One region of the Bacillus sp. SRI_025 genome, then DNA from elsewhere that is predicted to be linked to it. Evidence: a T-box and tRNA genes for the amino acid it is inferred to sense, from the RefSeq annotation. Region 1 holds a T-box; the other holds one or more tRNA genes.
What was found. A T-box is a leader RNA that pairs with one kind of tRNA and senses whether it is charged. The one in region 1 lies ahead of AC20OE_RS06455 (valine--tRNA ligase), so its partner is inferred to be a tRNA-Val.
Positions count from the first base shown of each region.

Region 2: it encodes a tRNA-Val, which carries the amino acid that the T-box ahead of AC20OE_RS06455 (valine--tRNA ligase) is inferred to sense. The anticodon was not compared.

Region 1 is NZ_JBYEGB010000002.1:312,109-319,753, reverse strand. Features, by position in the region: gene AC20OE_RS06475 (Maf family protein) at 1-236, opposite strand, end outside; gene AC20OE_RS06470 (SPOR domain-containing protein) at 414-1,430, opposite strand; gene AC20OE_RS06465 (prepilin peptidase) at 1,587-2,318, opposite strand; gene AC20OE_RS06460 (bifunctional folylpolyglutamate synthase/dihydrofolate synthase) at 2,466-3,770, opposite strand; gene AC20OE_RS06455 (valine--tRNA ligase) at 3,836-6,478, opposite strand; T-box leader at 6,538-6,767, opposite strand; gene AC20OE_RS06450 (hypothetical protein) at 6,936-7,124, shown strand; gene ysxE (spore coat protein YsxE) at 7,176-7,645, opposite strand, start outside.
Region 2 is NZ_JBYEGB010000003.1:218,956-226,600, reverse strand. Features, by position in the region: gene AC20OE_RS10850 (methionine biosynthesis PLP-dependent protein) at 1-257, shown strand, start outside; gene metC (cystathionine beta-lyase) at 254-1,432, shown strand; tRNA gene AC20OE_RS10840 (tRNA-Val) at 1,565-1,637, shown strand; gene AC20OE_RS10835 (toll/interleukin-1 receptor domain-containing protein) at 2,155-3,561, opposite strand; gene AC20OE_RS10830 (hypothetical protein) at 3,700-3,924, shown strand; gene AC20OE_RS10825 (YhdH/YhfP family quinone oxidoreductase) at 4,411-5,397, opposite strand; gene AC20OE_RS10820 (MarR family winged helix-turn-helix transcriptional regulator) at 5,510-5,929, shown strand; gene AC20OE_RS10815 (acetyl-CoA carboxylase carboxyltransferase subunit alpha) at 6,450-7,391, opposite strand; gene AC20OE_RS10810 (MarR family winged helix-turn-helix transcriptional regulator) at 7,415-7,645, opposite strand, start outside.

The sequences.
Region 1 (7,645 bases):
AGACATTTGCCGTCAATTGCAACAATCGTATCTGCACCAATGATCACAGCTTCGGGATATAATCTTTGAATATCACTTGCTTTTTGTTCTGCCAACCATTGGACGTTCTCTGCAGGAGAAAAGTTTCGATTTATTTCTTCTTTTAATTGACTTGCTTGAATGTCATAAGAAAACCCTGCTAGATCAAGCAATTCTTTTCTTCTAGGGGATTGAGATGCGAGAATCAATCGGTTCATGTATGTCCATCCTTTCAGGGTTTAGCCTAAGAAGTAAGATACCCATTCATCCTATCAAATGTACATCTTACCAACAATTTACGAAAATTCATTTTTCATGTTCCTTCATCATTATGTTGGATGCAAAAGAAAAAAACTAGTCATTTTTTGACTAGTTTCGTTTCTTAAAATATGATTTTACGTATTTAATTGATCAAGCAGTGCCTGCTGAGATTTCCACGCGTTTTCAGCAGTAGGTTCATTTAACAGTTGTACCGCTTTCAGCAAACTGCTTTTAGCTGGTGCGTCCGTTGTTTTGGCACTTTCAAGCTCAGAGATCAGCTGCGTAACGTCCTTTTGATCTACATCATCTCCTGCAATGACCTTAGAGGATAATAGAGATGCCTTTTCTATTAAACTAGTCAGCTCATCCGGTACTTGAAATGAGAGCTCCTTGCCTCCCCATGCCTCAAAGTGCTGATCAATCAGCTTCTTCCCAACAGCACTTGTCATGCCCTGTTCTGTCGCAAGCCCAGCAATGACATAATAGCCATCATCCATTGAGATCTTTTTTCCCGCATACCCTGCTTCTTTTAAACTGCCAACTAATTCATCTGCTCCTTTTTCAGAGGAAAACTTTCCAGCCTGTACGACATAGGTTGAAAAATGGCCAGAGGCGCTTTTTTCATTTTTATTCTCTTTTGATCCATCAGCAGTATCTGTTGGCGGCGCATCACCACCTGCTTTCATCGATGATTGATTTCCGGATGCTGAAACGCTGATATCTCCCCCTGATGGATTCTGAGTACCATCTTGACTTAAGCTAAGTGCAAACACACCAAGGCCTGTCCCAAGAACCACTGCAAATACAATCGTTGTCATCACTCTCTTAAACGGGCCGCGGTTTTTACCGAACTTCTGATCAAAGGAGCCTTTTTTCTTTTGATAAGGTGTGACGACCTTTGGATCAGAATGATAAATATGATCAGCTGCGTCATCCCACTGGAAGTCTTCTTCTTTCGGTTTAGCCGGTTCTTCCTCAGATGCAGCTGTCTCCTGTTCTGACTGCCTTTTTTCCTCCCAATTCGAAAACGTCACTTGATCATCCTCTTGCTGTTTTGGCGGCTGGTGGTCATCTTCATGAAGCATTTCTTCTTTGCCATTAATATTGACTTTTAACCCTTGTTTTTTTGCCTGCCTTTTTTTCACTGTCATTCCCCGCTTTCTAACATTGTTTGTAAGAAAGACCTTTTTGTCCAATGAATCAGCGCGAATGTACCCGTCCTTCTTTCTGTTTCACACTTTAACATAGCGAAAAAAAAAAAGAACAAGACTTTTGTCGGCAGGGAAAAAAAGTGTTCGCCAATTTTTTCAACCGGTCGACCCTGCGAATGGGAGCATGACATGAGCTCCATAGAGATACAGCCAAAAAGAAAAAGAGATCGCAGGAACAAAGGGAAATGGTTCATCTAATCGAAAAGAAAAAACCTTCGCATAGGCGATTCCAGCGATACACGAGAGGAAAAGAATGAGAAGGAATGGCTTGAAGCCAAAGCAAAACGCAAGAACACTGAACAGCTTCATATCAGCTCCGCCCATGCTATTTGGCTTAAAACGTTCTAAACTATAAAACATGAGAAAGCAAAAAAGAAGCGAAGCCGCTCCTTCCCACCAAATTAGAAGAGGTTCAAGCGTGCGGTATATGACGAAAAGAGGGAAAAAGAAGAGAAACAGCTCGTTTGGCACCCTCATATAAAGGAGATCACTCACGACAGCAATCACAAAGAAACTACAAAGAATCACAAGAAAAAGACCTTCAAACGAAATACCAGCGATTCTATACATGAGCAAAAAAAGACTGCCTGATAGCAGCTCAACCAGTGGATATAACAAAGACAGCCGAGTGCCGCAATGCTTACAAGTTCCCCTCAATAACGAATACGAAACGAGCGGGATCATCTCGTGCAGGGAAAGCGGCTGTTTACACACTGTGCAGTGAGAACGAGGAAAGAGAATAGACCGCTTAAGTGGCAGCCTTTCACCAACTAGATGAAAGAACGACCCCATGGTGATGCCTGCAAGAAACACAAAAATGCCTATCATATATCGTGACCCCTTCCGAGAATAAGATAGACCGGATTTTATCACGATCGTATTCATTGAGCACATAGCGAAAATATGATTTTACTTTCCATCTGTATATCAAAAGAAAAAAACACAAATGGCATTGAAGCCATTTGCGTTTTTGTGTTACCCGATCATACGATTTCGTATATCTGAAATAAAATAAAGAGAGCCTGTCACAATGATCACCGCTGAAGGATCATCACTTTTTTTCTGAATGAACTCAAGCACTGTACGAGGGTCATCATCATAAGACTTTGCGTCTAACTGACTGCATACATAAAGCTTTTCAGCTGATTCGGCTCTTGGAAAATCAAATGAAACAAAATGGATGGAAGAACTGACAGCTTCAAGCTTTTGAATCATTTGCTTGTACGGCTTATCTTTTAAAGCACTAAAACATATATGCACCTGTTTACTAGAAAAATGAGCTTGTACAGTTTCAATTAAACGGTCGATCCCTTCTTCATTATGAGCGCCGTCTAAATACACTGGAGGATGATCTTTGACTTTTTCAAATCTCCCAGCCCAAGCTGCCTGCCGAATGCCCTCATATATTTGCTCTTCTGTCACACTAATATAGCCTTCTTGCTCCAGCCATTCAATGAGTAAAACAGCAAGGGAAGCATTTTGCCTTTGATGCGTTCCGATTAATCCTGTTTCAAGCTGCGGATACTGCTTTTTTGATGTGCGTAATGTGAAACGTTCACCTGTTTCTGTCGGCTGCTGCTCATCAAATCTACAAGTATCATGTAAGGAAATACATTCCGCATTCTTTTCTTTTGCTGTGTTTTGAATGACAGCAAGAGCTTCAGGCTGGTGAACTGCCGTGATCATTGGAATACCCTCTTTGATAATGCCCGCTTTTTCAGCTGCAATCTGTTCAAGTGTGTCACCTAAAATGGCCATATGATCATGACCAATTGACGTAATCGCTGTTAAAATAGGCACAGCAATATTTGTAGAATCAAGCCTTCCCCCAAGCCCTGTTTCCAAGAGGACAAAGTCTACTTGGTGCACATGGGCAAAATAAGCAAATGCACATGCTGTAATGATTTCAAATTCTGTTGCTGCGCCAAGCTCTGTTTGATCTAATTCGTCAACAAAAGGCTTGATTTGATTCACCAAACTCAGCCATTCTTCATCTTCTATAGGCACTCCATTCACGCTGATTCTTTCATTGAACGTTAGTATAAACGGAGAGGTGAAAGTTCCGACCGAATAGCCGGCTGCCTGCAAAACAGAACGCGTAAACGCAATGGTTGATCCTTTACCATTTGTACCTGCAACATGTACTGTTTTTATACTTTGTTCCGGATTTCCTAGTCTGTTCATCAGCCATTTCATTCGTTCAAGACCCGGTTTTACGCCAAAGGCCAGTCTGCTGTGAATCCAATCAATGGCTTCATGATAGGTTGTAAACAATGTCATCTCTCATTTCATACGAAATTTTCAAAAAAGACGACTCCCTTTCATTAGGAGCCGTCTTTTCAACCTTATGCTTTCAGCTCTTCAATACGCTTTTGAACAGCTTCGCGTTTTGCGACATAATCACGTTCTTTCGCACGCTCTTCTTCTACGACACTTTCAGGCGCTTTTTTCATAAAGCCTTCGTTGCCAAGCTTTTTCTGTACTCGTTCCACTTCTTTTGTCAGCTTATCAAGCTCTTTTTGCAGACGAGCAATTTCTTCATCTAAGTTGATTAAGCCTTCAAGCGGCAGAATGAGTTCTGCTCCAGAAATAACAGCCGTCATCGCTTTATCACTAGCTGGGATATCTGTGCCAATTTCAAGAACACTTGGGTTCGTGAAGCGCTCAATATATGAACGGTTTTTCTCTAAGCGTTCCTGCACATCAGATGTGGAGGCTTTAATGTAAAGCTCTATTTGTTTGCTCATTGGTGTGTTCACTTCACTGCGAATGTTACGAACAGAGCGGATGAGTTCCACAAGCAGCTTCATATCAGCAGAAGCTTGTTCGTTGGAAAGCTCCGGCTTCACTTCAGGCCATGCCGCAACAGTAATGGACTCACCTTCATGCGGGAGATGCTGCCATATTTCTTCTGTTAAGAACGGCATAAACGGATGTAGAAGTCTCATCGTTTGATCTAATACATACGCAAGGATCGAACGAGTCGTTTTCTTCGCTGCTTCGTCTTCTCCATAAAGCGGAAGTTTCGCCATTTCAATGTACCAATCACAGAAATCATCCCAAATAAAGTTGTATAAATGTCTGCCCACTTCACCGAATTCATACTTGTCAGCAAGCTGTGTGACACTTTCAATTGTTTCATTTAAGCGTGTTAAAATCCATTGGTCAGCAACTGATTTTTCTCCTGTTAAATCAAGCTCATCATACGTTAAACCATCCATATTCATTAAAGCAAAACGGGATGCGTTCCAAATTTTGTTCGCAAAGTTCCAAGTGGATTCAACCTTTTCAAAACTAAAACGAAGATCCTGACCTGGTGAGCTTCCAGTCGCTAAGAAATATCTTAATGAATCCGCACCGTATTTGTCGATGACCTCCATTGGATCAATTCCGTTGCCGAGCGACTTACTCATTTTACGCCCTTGTTCATCGCGGATAAGCCCATGAATAAGGACATCTTTGAACGGTTTTTCTCCTGTGAATTCAAGACCTTGGAAGATCATGCGGGATACCCAGAAGAAAATGATGTCATAGCCAGTTACAAGCAGATTGGTTGGATAGTAGCGCTTGAAGTCTTCACTGTCTGCATCCGGCCAGCCCATTGTAGAAAACGGCCAAAGAGCTGAACTGAACCATGTATCAAGTACATCGTTATCCTGTTCCCAGTTCTCAATATCTTCTGGTGCTTCAAGTCCAACGTATACTTCTTTCGTTTCTTTATGATACCAAGCCGGAATACGGTGTCCCCACCATAGCTGACGAGAAATACACCAGTCACGGATATTTTCCATCCAATGTAAATATGTCTTTTCAAATCGGTCTGGAACAAATTGAACTTGGTCGTCCCCTTTTTGCAGATGAATGGCTTCGTCTGCCAGCGGCTGCATTTTCACAAACCATTGTGTTGATAAATACGGTTCAACGACAGCTCCACTTCGCTCACTATGACCAACTGAATGCATGTGGTCCTCAATTTTGAACAAAATGCCTTCTTCTTGTAAATCCTTCACAAGCTGTTTGCGGCATTCGAAGCGGTCCATCCCTTTATATTGCAGGGCATTCGCATTCATTGTGCCATCTTCATTCATGACAAGAATACGCTCTAGCCCGTGGCGGTTTCCAAGCTCAAAGTCATTCGGATCATGAGCAGGTGTAATTTTCACAGCACCTGAACCAAACTCCATATCAACATAGTCATCACCGACGATTGGGATCTCACGGCCTGTAATTGGTAAAACCACTGTTTTTCCAATCAAATGCTGATAACGCTCGTCATCAGGGTGTACGGCTACGGCTGTATCTCCCAGCATTGTTTCAGGTCTTGTTGTCGCAATTTCAATTGAACCCGTGCCATCTGAAAGCGGATATCTCAAGTGATAAAACGCACCTTGAACATCCTTATAAATCACTTCAATATCAGAAAGTGCCGTTTTCGTTGCTGGATCCCAGTTAATGATGTACTCTCCGCGATAAATAAGCCCTTTTTCGTACAATTGAACAAACACTTGGCGAACGGCTTTATTCAGACCTTCATCTAAAGTAAAACGTTCACGGGAGTAATCGAGACCAAGACCCATTTTCGCCCACTGGCTGCGAATAAAATCTGCATATTCTTCTTTCCACTTCCACGTTTCTTCCACAAATTTCTCTCGGCCAAGGTCATACCGGCTTACGCCTTCTTCGCGAAGCTTTGCCTCGACTTTTGCCTGAGTCGCAATACCGGCATGGTCCATACCTGGAAGCCAAAGAACGTCATAGCCCTGCATCCGTTTCATACGTGTCACGATGTCTTGGAGTGTAGAATCCCATGCATGCCCAAGATGCAGTTTTCCTGTCACGTTTGGTGGAGGAATGACGACTGTATATGGATCTTTCGTTTTGTCATTTTGTGCTTCGAAGAATTTTCCTTCAAGCCAGTACGTATAGCGGTCTTTTTCAATCGCATTAGGATCGTACTTTGTTGGCATTTCTTGATTATTTGTTCCCATTTGTGTAACCTCCACATTTTTTCGGCTGATGAAACATAAAAAAAGCCTTTCCATCCTTATAAAAGGACGAAAAAGCTTTTTCGCGGTACCACCTTTTTTCACGAGACACATACACGTGTCCCATACACTCTAAAGGATAACGGGGTTCTCCCGAATTTCTCTACTTGTTCATTCAAGAAATTAAGCTCACAGGCGACCTTCCAAACAAGTACATCCTAGGAAACCTCTCAGCTCTTGGCTTCCCTCTCTTTAGGGTCTTGCTCGTACTCTTCCTGATCCACGCTTACGATATATCACGTTCATCAGCACATACTCATCTTTTATTAATATTACTAAATGCCTTTTGTTTTCGTCAATCATCTTTTCCGCTTTTCTTCTTCTTTATACAAATTGGGCAGGCACCCTTCGCCCTTTTGCCCATATGATAATAACAAAATGAAGAAGGAGGGCGTTTGATTTGAAGAAGATCAATCCTTACACACTCCCCCCCTGGCTGAGACAAATTCGGGCAGTTGCCTCCCAAGTCGTTCTCCCGATTGCTATATTTCAAGGATTTCGTACGATCATTTTCCCTACAACATTTGACGTCCTCATTCTAGGTATTCTTATTTTTCTCGCCTGTGCCTTTCATCTAGATTGGTTTTAAAAACTCATGCTTATGTACCTGTCCATATAAAGCCAACGCAGCATAACCTCGTCATTCCGCTGATGACGAGGCACTTTGTTCTTCTTCAAGCCGTCTAGCCTGCTCAATCTCATGAATCTTCATAACGGTCGGCTCAGAATTTTTCATCTGCCAATACGCTCTTAACAGCTGCTGACAGCTTTCCATTTCATCCTGCCCGCCTGCTTCATAAGCTTTTACTGTATCAAACAGCCCTTGCGGATAAGCAAGGTAGCTTAGGAACAAATGCAGTTCTTCCTCCCGAAGAGGGTTTCCTTTTTGATACGTATAAAACAAAGAAGTGCATTCAGGACAAGACGTGGGATAGGTTTTGAATGTCCGAAAGTAATAGGTCAGAAGATCATAGATGGGGGCGGCTTTTTTAGACCGCTCGAAATTGGTGAAATGTCCTGTTCCTACATCATTATACAAAAAATGATGGATTGATAGCTGTCCATGATTTAGCACAACACGCGTTGTCTCTTTGTCTTTCATTTCTTCAT
Region 2 (7,645 bases), on a different contig from region 1:
CTAAAGAGGACTGGGTCAATCCATTTTTAAAGCAGCTAAAAACGATTTGTTTTGCTGAAAGCCTTGGCGGAGTCGAAAGCTTCATTACGTATCCTGCAACGCAAACGCACATGGATATCCCAGAAGAAATTCGCATTGCAAACGGTGTATGTAACAAGCTGCTCCGTTTCTCTGTTGGCATCGAGCATGTAGATGACCTGAAAGCAGACCTGAAACAGGCACTATCACAAGTAAAAGAGGAGGTACACGCCAAATGACCACACACGATTGGACACTCGAAACACAACTCGTTCATAATGCGTTTAAAACAGACCGTTCAACAGGTGCAGTCAGTGTACCGATTCAGCATGCATCCACATTTCATCAAAGCAGCTTCGATGAATTTGGTCAATATGACTACTCGAGATCGGGGACTCCGACACGTCAAGCATTAGAGGATACGATTGCGGCGCTGGAAGGAGGAACGAGAGGGCTTGCCTTTGCATCAGGCATGGCAGCCATTTCAACTGCTTTTCTTCTATTATCTAAGGGAGATCATGTGCTTGTCACAAGAGATGTGTATGGCGGGACTTTCCGAATGATCACTCAAGTTCTGTCGAGATTTGGAATTGAGCATACCTTTGTGGATATGACGGATTTGAATGAAGTCAAAAGAGGCATTCAATCGAATACAAAGGTCATTTACATGGAAACACCGTCAAATCCAACACTAGGCATTACAGATATTGAAGGTGTCGTACAGATTGCGAAAGAGCATGACTGTTTGACTTTCTTAGATAATACGTTTTTAACGCCTGCCCTTCAGCGTCCGCTGGACCTTGGTGTGGATGTTGTTCTGCATAGTGCAACGAAATTTTTAAGCGGCCACAGTGATGTGCTGTCAGGCTTAGCCGTGGTAAAAGATGAGAAGCTGGGAGAGGAACTCTATTCACTGCAAAACTCCTTCGGTGCGGTTCTTGGCGTGCAGGACTGCTGGCTTGTGTTAAGAGGGTTAAAAACCCTTCAGGTGAGATTAGAAAAAGCAAGCCAAACGGCCTTCGAACTAGCTTCATTTCTTAAAGAACACCCTGCGGTGAAAAAAGTATACTATCCAGGCTTAGATGATCACCCGGGTGCAGATATTCAGCGAAAGCAGGCAAGCGGAGCAGGGGCTGTTCTCTCATTTGAACTAGAAAACCAAGCGGCAGTCAAAGAATTGGTGGATGCCGTCACATTACCTGTATTCGCCGTCAGCCTCGGTGCCGTTGAATCGATTCTGTCATATCCAGCCAAAATGTCACATGCGGCTATGCCAAAAGAAGAAAGAGAAAAAAGAGGGATTACAGATGGGCTGCTTCGTTTAAGTGTAGGTGTCGAAAACGGAGAAGACCTCAAACGCGACTTCAAACAAGCACTTGATCAGTTAAAGCCCGTCCTTGTGAACCAATCATAAAGAAGGAGAGAAAAAAGCCGGCACAGCCGCCGGCTTTTTGACCTTTTTTGAACAAAACCATTGACGCTTTATTATTATGGTTATATAATAGAGACTGTCAGTAACAGAAAGCCCAGAACTGATACATAACCCGATTCCGTAGCTCAGCTGGGAGAGCGCTACCTTGACAGGGTAGAGGTCGCTGGTTCGAGCCCAGTCGGAATCATATGAAAAGACGTTGATGAAAAGCCATTCTTGAATTATTCAAGGATGGCTTTTGTCTATTTAAAATGAAAAAGTTCTTAAAATCACATTGATAACAATGCAATAAATGAAAATAGCATACCACTGTCCTTCCCTATTTGCACATGTATCTGAAGGACGAAAGCTGCCATTAAGTTGATGGGTGTAGCGTTTCTGACGATGCAGGTATCAAAAGCCCAAGTTTGAGCGCTGAGAAACTGTTAGGGACACTTGACACAGTAGGCTTGTTTGGAGAATAACCAACGGCAAATAGGGTGACACATACGGATACCATAAGCTTGATACACTATCAAGATGATCAGTCGCCTGTCTGAGTTTGTTTATTTTTTTTACAAGCAAATTCAGGAAGACAACTTGTTCAGCCGTTGTCCATTGCTTTCAACCTATCAAGTCAAAAAGCAAACGACAAGTCAAGACTAATAACGAAAGTAAATGATTTAGTGATTCAGAATTCAAGTTCAATCTTATTTTGTTTTTAACTAATATTTAGTAGCAATTTCATCGGGATTTATATACTCTCTTGGATGTGGAATCTTTCTAAAGTAATTCATGTGCTTCTCCATATCTCCAAAATTCATGAGAAAATCTTTAAGCTCTTCAACCGAATTTCTATTAAATAAAGATTTTGTTGACTCCGCGTGCTTTTCAGACTTTAAATTTCTTAATAAACTGATCTTACTTCTAAATTCTTTATGTTGATAAGTTACTGGAAACCATCCGTAAAGTGAGCTTCTAGATCTGATAAAATAGTGTAATAAAATATCAATATCAATCAGTTCTTTTTTATATTTTCCTGCTCTTTCAACTAACAAGTCAGCTTGCAAGCAGACAGTACGTAAATTAAGTTTTTCCATTCTATAGTCTAATGATCTTAGATTAAATCTGAAGATTGATAAATCAATTTCTTGTCCATAAGTGACTTCCTCTAAATCAAATTCAGCATTTAATAGATCAGCCATAATATTATAATATTTATACTTGTTTAATAATAGAAAAGAATAAAGAATAAGCTCATGTATAAGGAATTTAACATGATCAAATTCAATTTCATAAGTTGTTCTTGAAGTGAGTGGTTTAGTATAGGTGAAAGATTTTTCAAAAAAGTCTTTAAGATTATCTGAATTAATTTTATCAGCTTCTATTAAAATTTCTAAAAACTCGATGAAGTCTGTTTTCAAAGGTTTCGAATTTTCTATTCTTTCAACTATCTTATCATCAAGCTCATGAAAATCGACATTGGTGAAATGCAATGATGCCAGTTCTTCTAAGAAAGCTTCTTGAAACTGCATTGACATCACCCGAAGTCGATTAGGATTTTTGTCTAGGGCTGAGCGCATCTGTTTTAAAATATTTTGTGTTTTGTAATGATTTATTTCTTGTTCAAATAAATAAGAAGGAACTTTTCCAAGAGCAGGTTTTTTATGTTTAGGAGCCTTATAAAGAGTTCTTAACAGCTGCTCATAATTATCTTCAAAAGTATCTTCATTCGAAAGATCAATGTATATCCTACTTTTAATATAGGCGGGAATGAAATTTTCTCCACTAGAGTCTCGTTCAGAGACAATAGGTATGAATTTGCCTTGCTGAATATCAGAGTATAGTTCAGGAGTGATAATCTGAGTTTCATCACCAACTCCTCCTGACCTATTATCCGCTTTGGGTTTGTAACCTCGGTCACAAATTATTAAAACATTATCTATTTCTTCAGATGAAACCATTTTTTCCATAAAAGCATATTTATCGTGTCCCTCTTTTAAATCCCATTTATCGAGAGTAACATCAACTCCATCTTCTGACAATCGAATTGCTAGGTCTAGAACCCATTGTTGATGATCGTCAGTAGTCCAGCTATATGAAATGAAAATTTTTGGATTAGTGATATCCATTGCTTTCTCCTTCTATATGATTTTAATATTAACATTATAGCCTTCTTGTTTTTTCCATACAATAGATATATTTCAAAGATATTGGAGAAGAACCCATGTTATCATAGAAGAAAATGGATGTTGGGGGATTGTCAGTAAATGCTCAAATCAAAGTTAGTTGTTTGGACGTTTATCGTTGTGACTGGATTCTATATGCTGGTGAGTATTTGGAACATTGCTGTATTTCCAGATAAGACATGGACAGATTACGCAGGACAGATTCTGATTGTCGTGTTTGGGAGTATGGTGAATGGTTTAATCGCTGCTTTCTTTATGTACGCAGCAGCTATGTTAGTGAAATATATTAATGGTGATAGAGCTTAAAACAGGCGCATAAAAAGGTAACAAAAAAGGTAACAAAAAAGGTAACAAAAAAGGTAACAAAATTTTTGGTTTTTAAAAAATACGAAGGAACACAAGAGGATACAAAAGGGTAAAGGAAGCTTATGTATCAAGGTTTATGAGTGAATTGAGGATATCGGTGATAATTACAGGATTCTATATATCTACCTTTACAGGGTAGAGGTCGCTGGTTCGAGCCCAGTCGGAATCATCGTTGAAACCCTTGCATAGCAAGGGTTTTTTTGTTTTTTGCAGATTGTTTCTTTTTAGGTTAAAACGATTAAAGTGTTCTGCGGTGTTAAATTCTAATTTGTTTGTGACATGATGATAAATATCTGAGGTTGTTTTAGCACTAGCATGTCCCGCTCTTTTTTGAATAGATGTACCCCACCTGTTTGGGATGGGGTATCTGCATCAATACATTCAATATTTGTCTGGTGTAATTTAAATAAATAAAGTTCGTTTATCTTAATATTTAATAATGGTTCTTCCTAAATGTTGACCATTTTTAATGGCTTCAATTTTTTCAGGTAACGTATCGAGCGTAATCTCATTGACTAGAGTCGTTTGGGAGATATTCCATTCGTTTGCTATCTCGTTCCAAATTACTTTGCGTTTATTGATTGGTACATTTACAGAATCGATCCCTAGAAGGTTGATCCCTCTTAGAATAAAAGGTAACACAGTTGTTGTTAATTTAATTCCGCCTGCATTCCCGCACATGCTCATGCTTCCACCATAAGAAATTTGAGGAATGATCACAGAAGCCACATCTCCTCCTACGGTATCTAAGACGAAGTCAAATTTTTGCTTGTTCAATGGTTTTTTTAGTTCTCCTAATTCGTTTGCAAAAATGATATCAGCTGCTCCTAAAGATTTTGCTATATCAACTTGATTATCCTTACGCACTAAAGCAAAAATATTGTTGTACCCAATTTTAGATAATAATTGTATAGCAATGCTACCAACTCCACCAGTTGACCCTGTAACGAGTATATTAGGTTGTTTTTTCGTACTCATACCATTTTCCTGTAAAGCCATGATAGAAAGAGCTGCGGTAAAGCCTGCTGTTCCAAAAATCATTGCTTCTTTTAAAGTCAAGTTATTTGGCAAAGGTACAATCCAATCCGCAGGTACTCTAGCATATTCAGAAAAACCTCCAGTGTGGCTCATGCCCATAGCGAAACCTGTGACAATCACTTGTTGACCCTCTACGAAACGATGATCTGTTGTATGAACGATAGTCCCACTTAGATCAATTCCAGGAATCATTGGATAGTTACGAATAACACCTCCATTTTTTTGAACAGCCAGCATATCTTTATAATTGATTGAAGAATATGCTACTTTAATCAATACTTCTCCTTCAGATAAATCATTAACACTTACATTTTGAAGATCATAACTAACTTGATCATTTTTTTCTGTAACTAGAATCGCTTTAAATGAATCCATTGTGTATCTTCCTCTCTAAAAATATATTACAACAAAATATTTCTGGTGCAAAAGTATTTCAATTAAAAAACTACCATGATATTATAGGTGAAGTCAATGTGGGGGAGATAAAATGGAATTATCAGAGTGCATAAATTTTTTACTAAGTGTTAGTCAAAATAAAGTGTTCAAGTACTTTAGTAAACTTTTAGAGGAAAGTGATTTGACACCCGCTCAATATGGTGTGTTGAACTGTCTATGGAGAGAGGGCCAGCTATCTCCTAAACAAATTGGAGAACTTGTATATTTAGAAGCCTCAACCGTTTCTGGAATATTAGATAAAATGCAAAAAGCTGACTTAATTGAACGCACAATAGATCCAAACAATCGAAGAAATATTTTAGTAGAGGCTACTCAAAAATCTTTAGTCATTAGAGATCAAGTTGAAGCAGCAACAATTGAGCTGAACAAGACAGCGCTTCAAAACTTGTCAAATGATGATAAGGTTGTGCTAAAGCAGGCATTAAGTACAATTATAAATAATTTTCAATGATGTATTTTTATAAACAAGTTTCATAACTATCACAAGGCTCCTTTACAGGAGCTTTTTTCGGTGCTTTGTACATTGCTGGATGTGATAATAAATATAAGATATAGGTGTTTTATAGAAATTAGGTAAGGAATAAACAAAATTCTTTCTTCAGTGGAGAAGATTCAATGTTGATGACGGCAATTCAGAATGGTTGGCTTGATGCAAATGTTGTAATTGAAGAATCATTAATGTCGTTCTAACGCGCTGGATGCGATGGCATTTTGACTTATTTTGCTTTAGATATGGCTCGGCGACTGAGAGATGGAATCTCAAAACATATAGGCAAAATGAAAACAGACCATGCAGGGTCTGTTTTTTTATGAGGACGATTTGAGGACATTTAGAAAAATATTGGTGGAAGAAAATCCTTTTTCATACTGATCACACATCTTTTAATAGTATCAGTATATCTAGTTTAAGAGGTTACTTACAAAATATTTAGAACTTTTTTGTAAGAATCCTCCGAAATGTAATACGGACTTTAAATATTCTCTATTTGTCTATACTTTTCATATCGCTGTTGTATAAGCTCTTCTGAGGATAATGGTATCAATTTTTTTAGAGATGATTCGATGACAGATTCAATCATTTTTGCCTGTGATTTGATATCATTTTGTGCTCCACCTTTCATTTCAGGGATGATTTCATCAATAATTCCTAACTGTTTTAAATCTTTTGCTGAAATTTTCATATGTTCCGCAGCTTCTGGAGCATACTTAGCGTCCTTCCATAGGATAGATGCTGCTCCTTCTGGTGAAATTACCGAGTACCATGAATACTCTAGCATATGGATATGGTTACCGACACTAATGCCAAGAGCTCCACCACTTGATGCCTCTCCAATTACAATACAAACAATTGGCACTTTAAGTGTAGCCATTTCAAATAGATTTCGAGCTATCGCTTCAGAAATTCCACGTTCTTCAGACCCTTTCCCTGGATAGGCGCCTATTGTATCAATAAATGTAATAATAGGGCGATTAAATTTATCAGCTTGTTTCATCAGTCTTAGCGCTTTTCTATATCCTTCTGGATGAGCCATTCCAAAATTTCTTTCTATATTTTCCTTTGTACTTCTACCTCTTTGATGACCAATAACCGTAACGGGCATTCCTTTAAATTTTGCAATACCACCTATCATTGCTTTATCATCACCATATAATCGATCACCATGAAGTTCGAAAAAGTTTGTAAACAATAAAGGTATATAATCCAATGTCGTGGGCCGGTTACGTAGCCTTGCAATTTGAACTCGTTGAAAAGCTGTAAGATTAGAATAAATTTCATCTTGCATTTTATTTAAACGTTTTTCTAATAAATGAATTTCTGACGATAAATCTACATTATTTTCTTTCATCATTTTCTTTAATTCATCAAATTTCTCTTTTAGTTCAATAATAGGACGTTCAAAATCCAAACTCATTTTATCCTCCAAAGGTTATGACCTCATTCAAAAGACTTAGAAATAGAATCAATAAATAATTCAAAACCATCCACAACAATTTTTTGTTCTGATTCTGATAAATTATTGAAGATACGTTGATAAAATGTAAGGGATTGTTCTCTTAAGCGATTAACAGTAATGTGACCCTTTTCTGTGAGGTGCAGAAAAAGTTCTCTTCTATTTTTTTCATTTACTTCACGATAAACAAGCCCCATTTTTACTAACTTATCTAC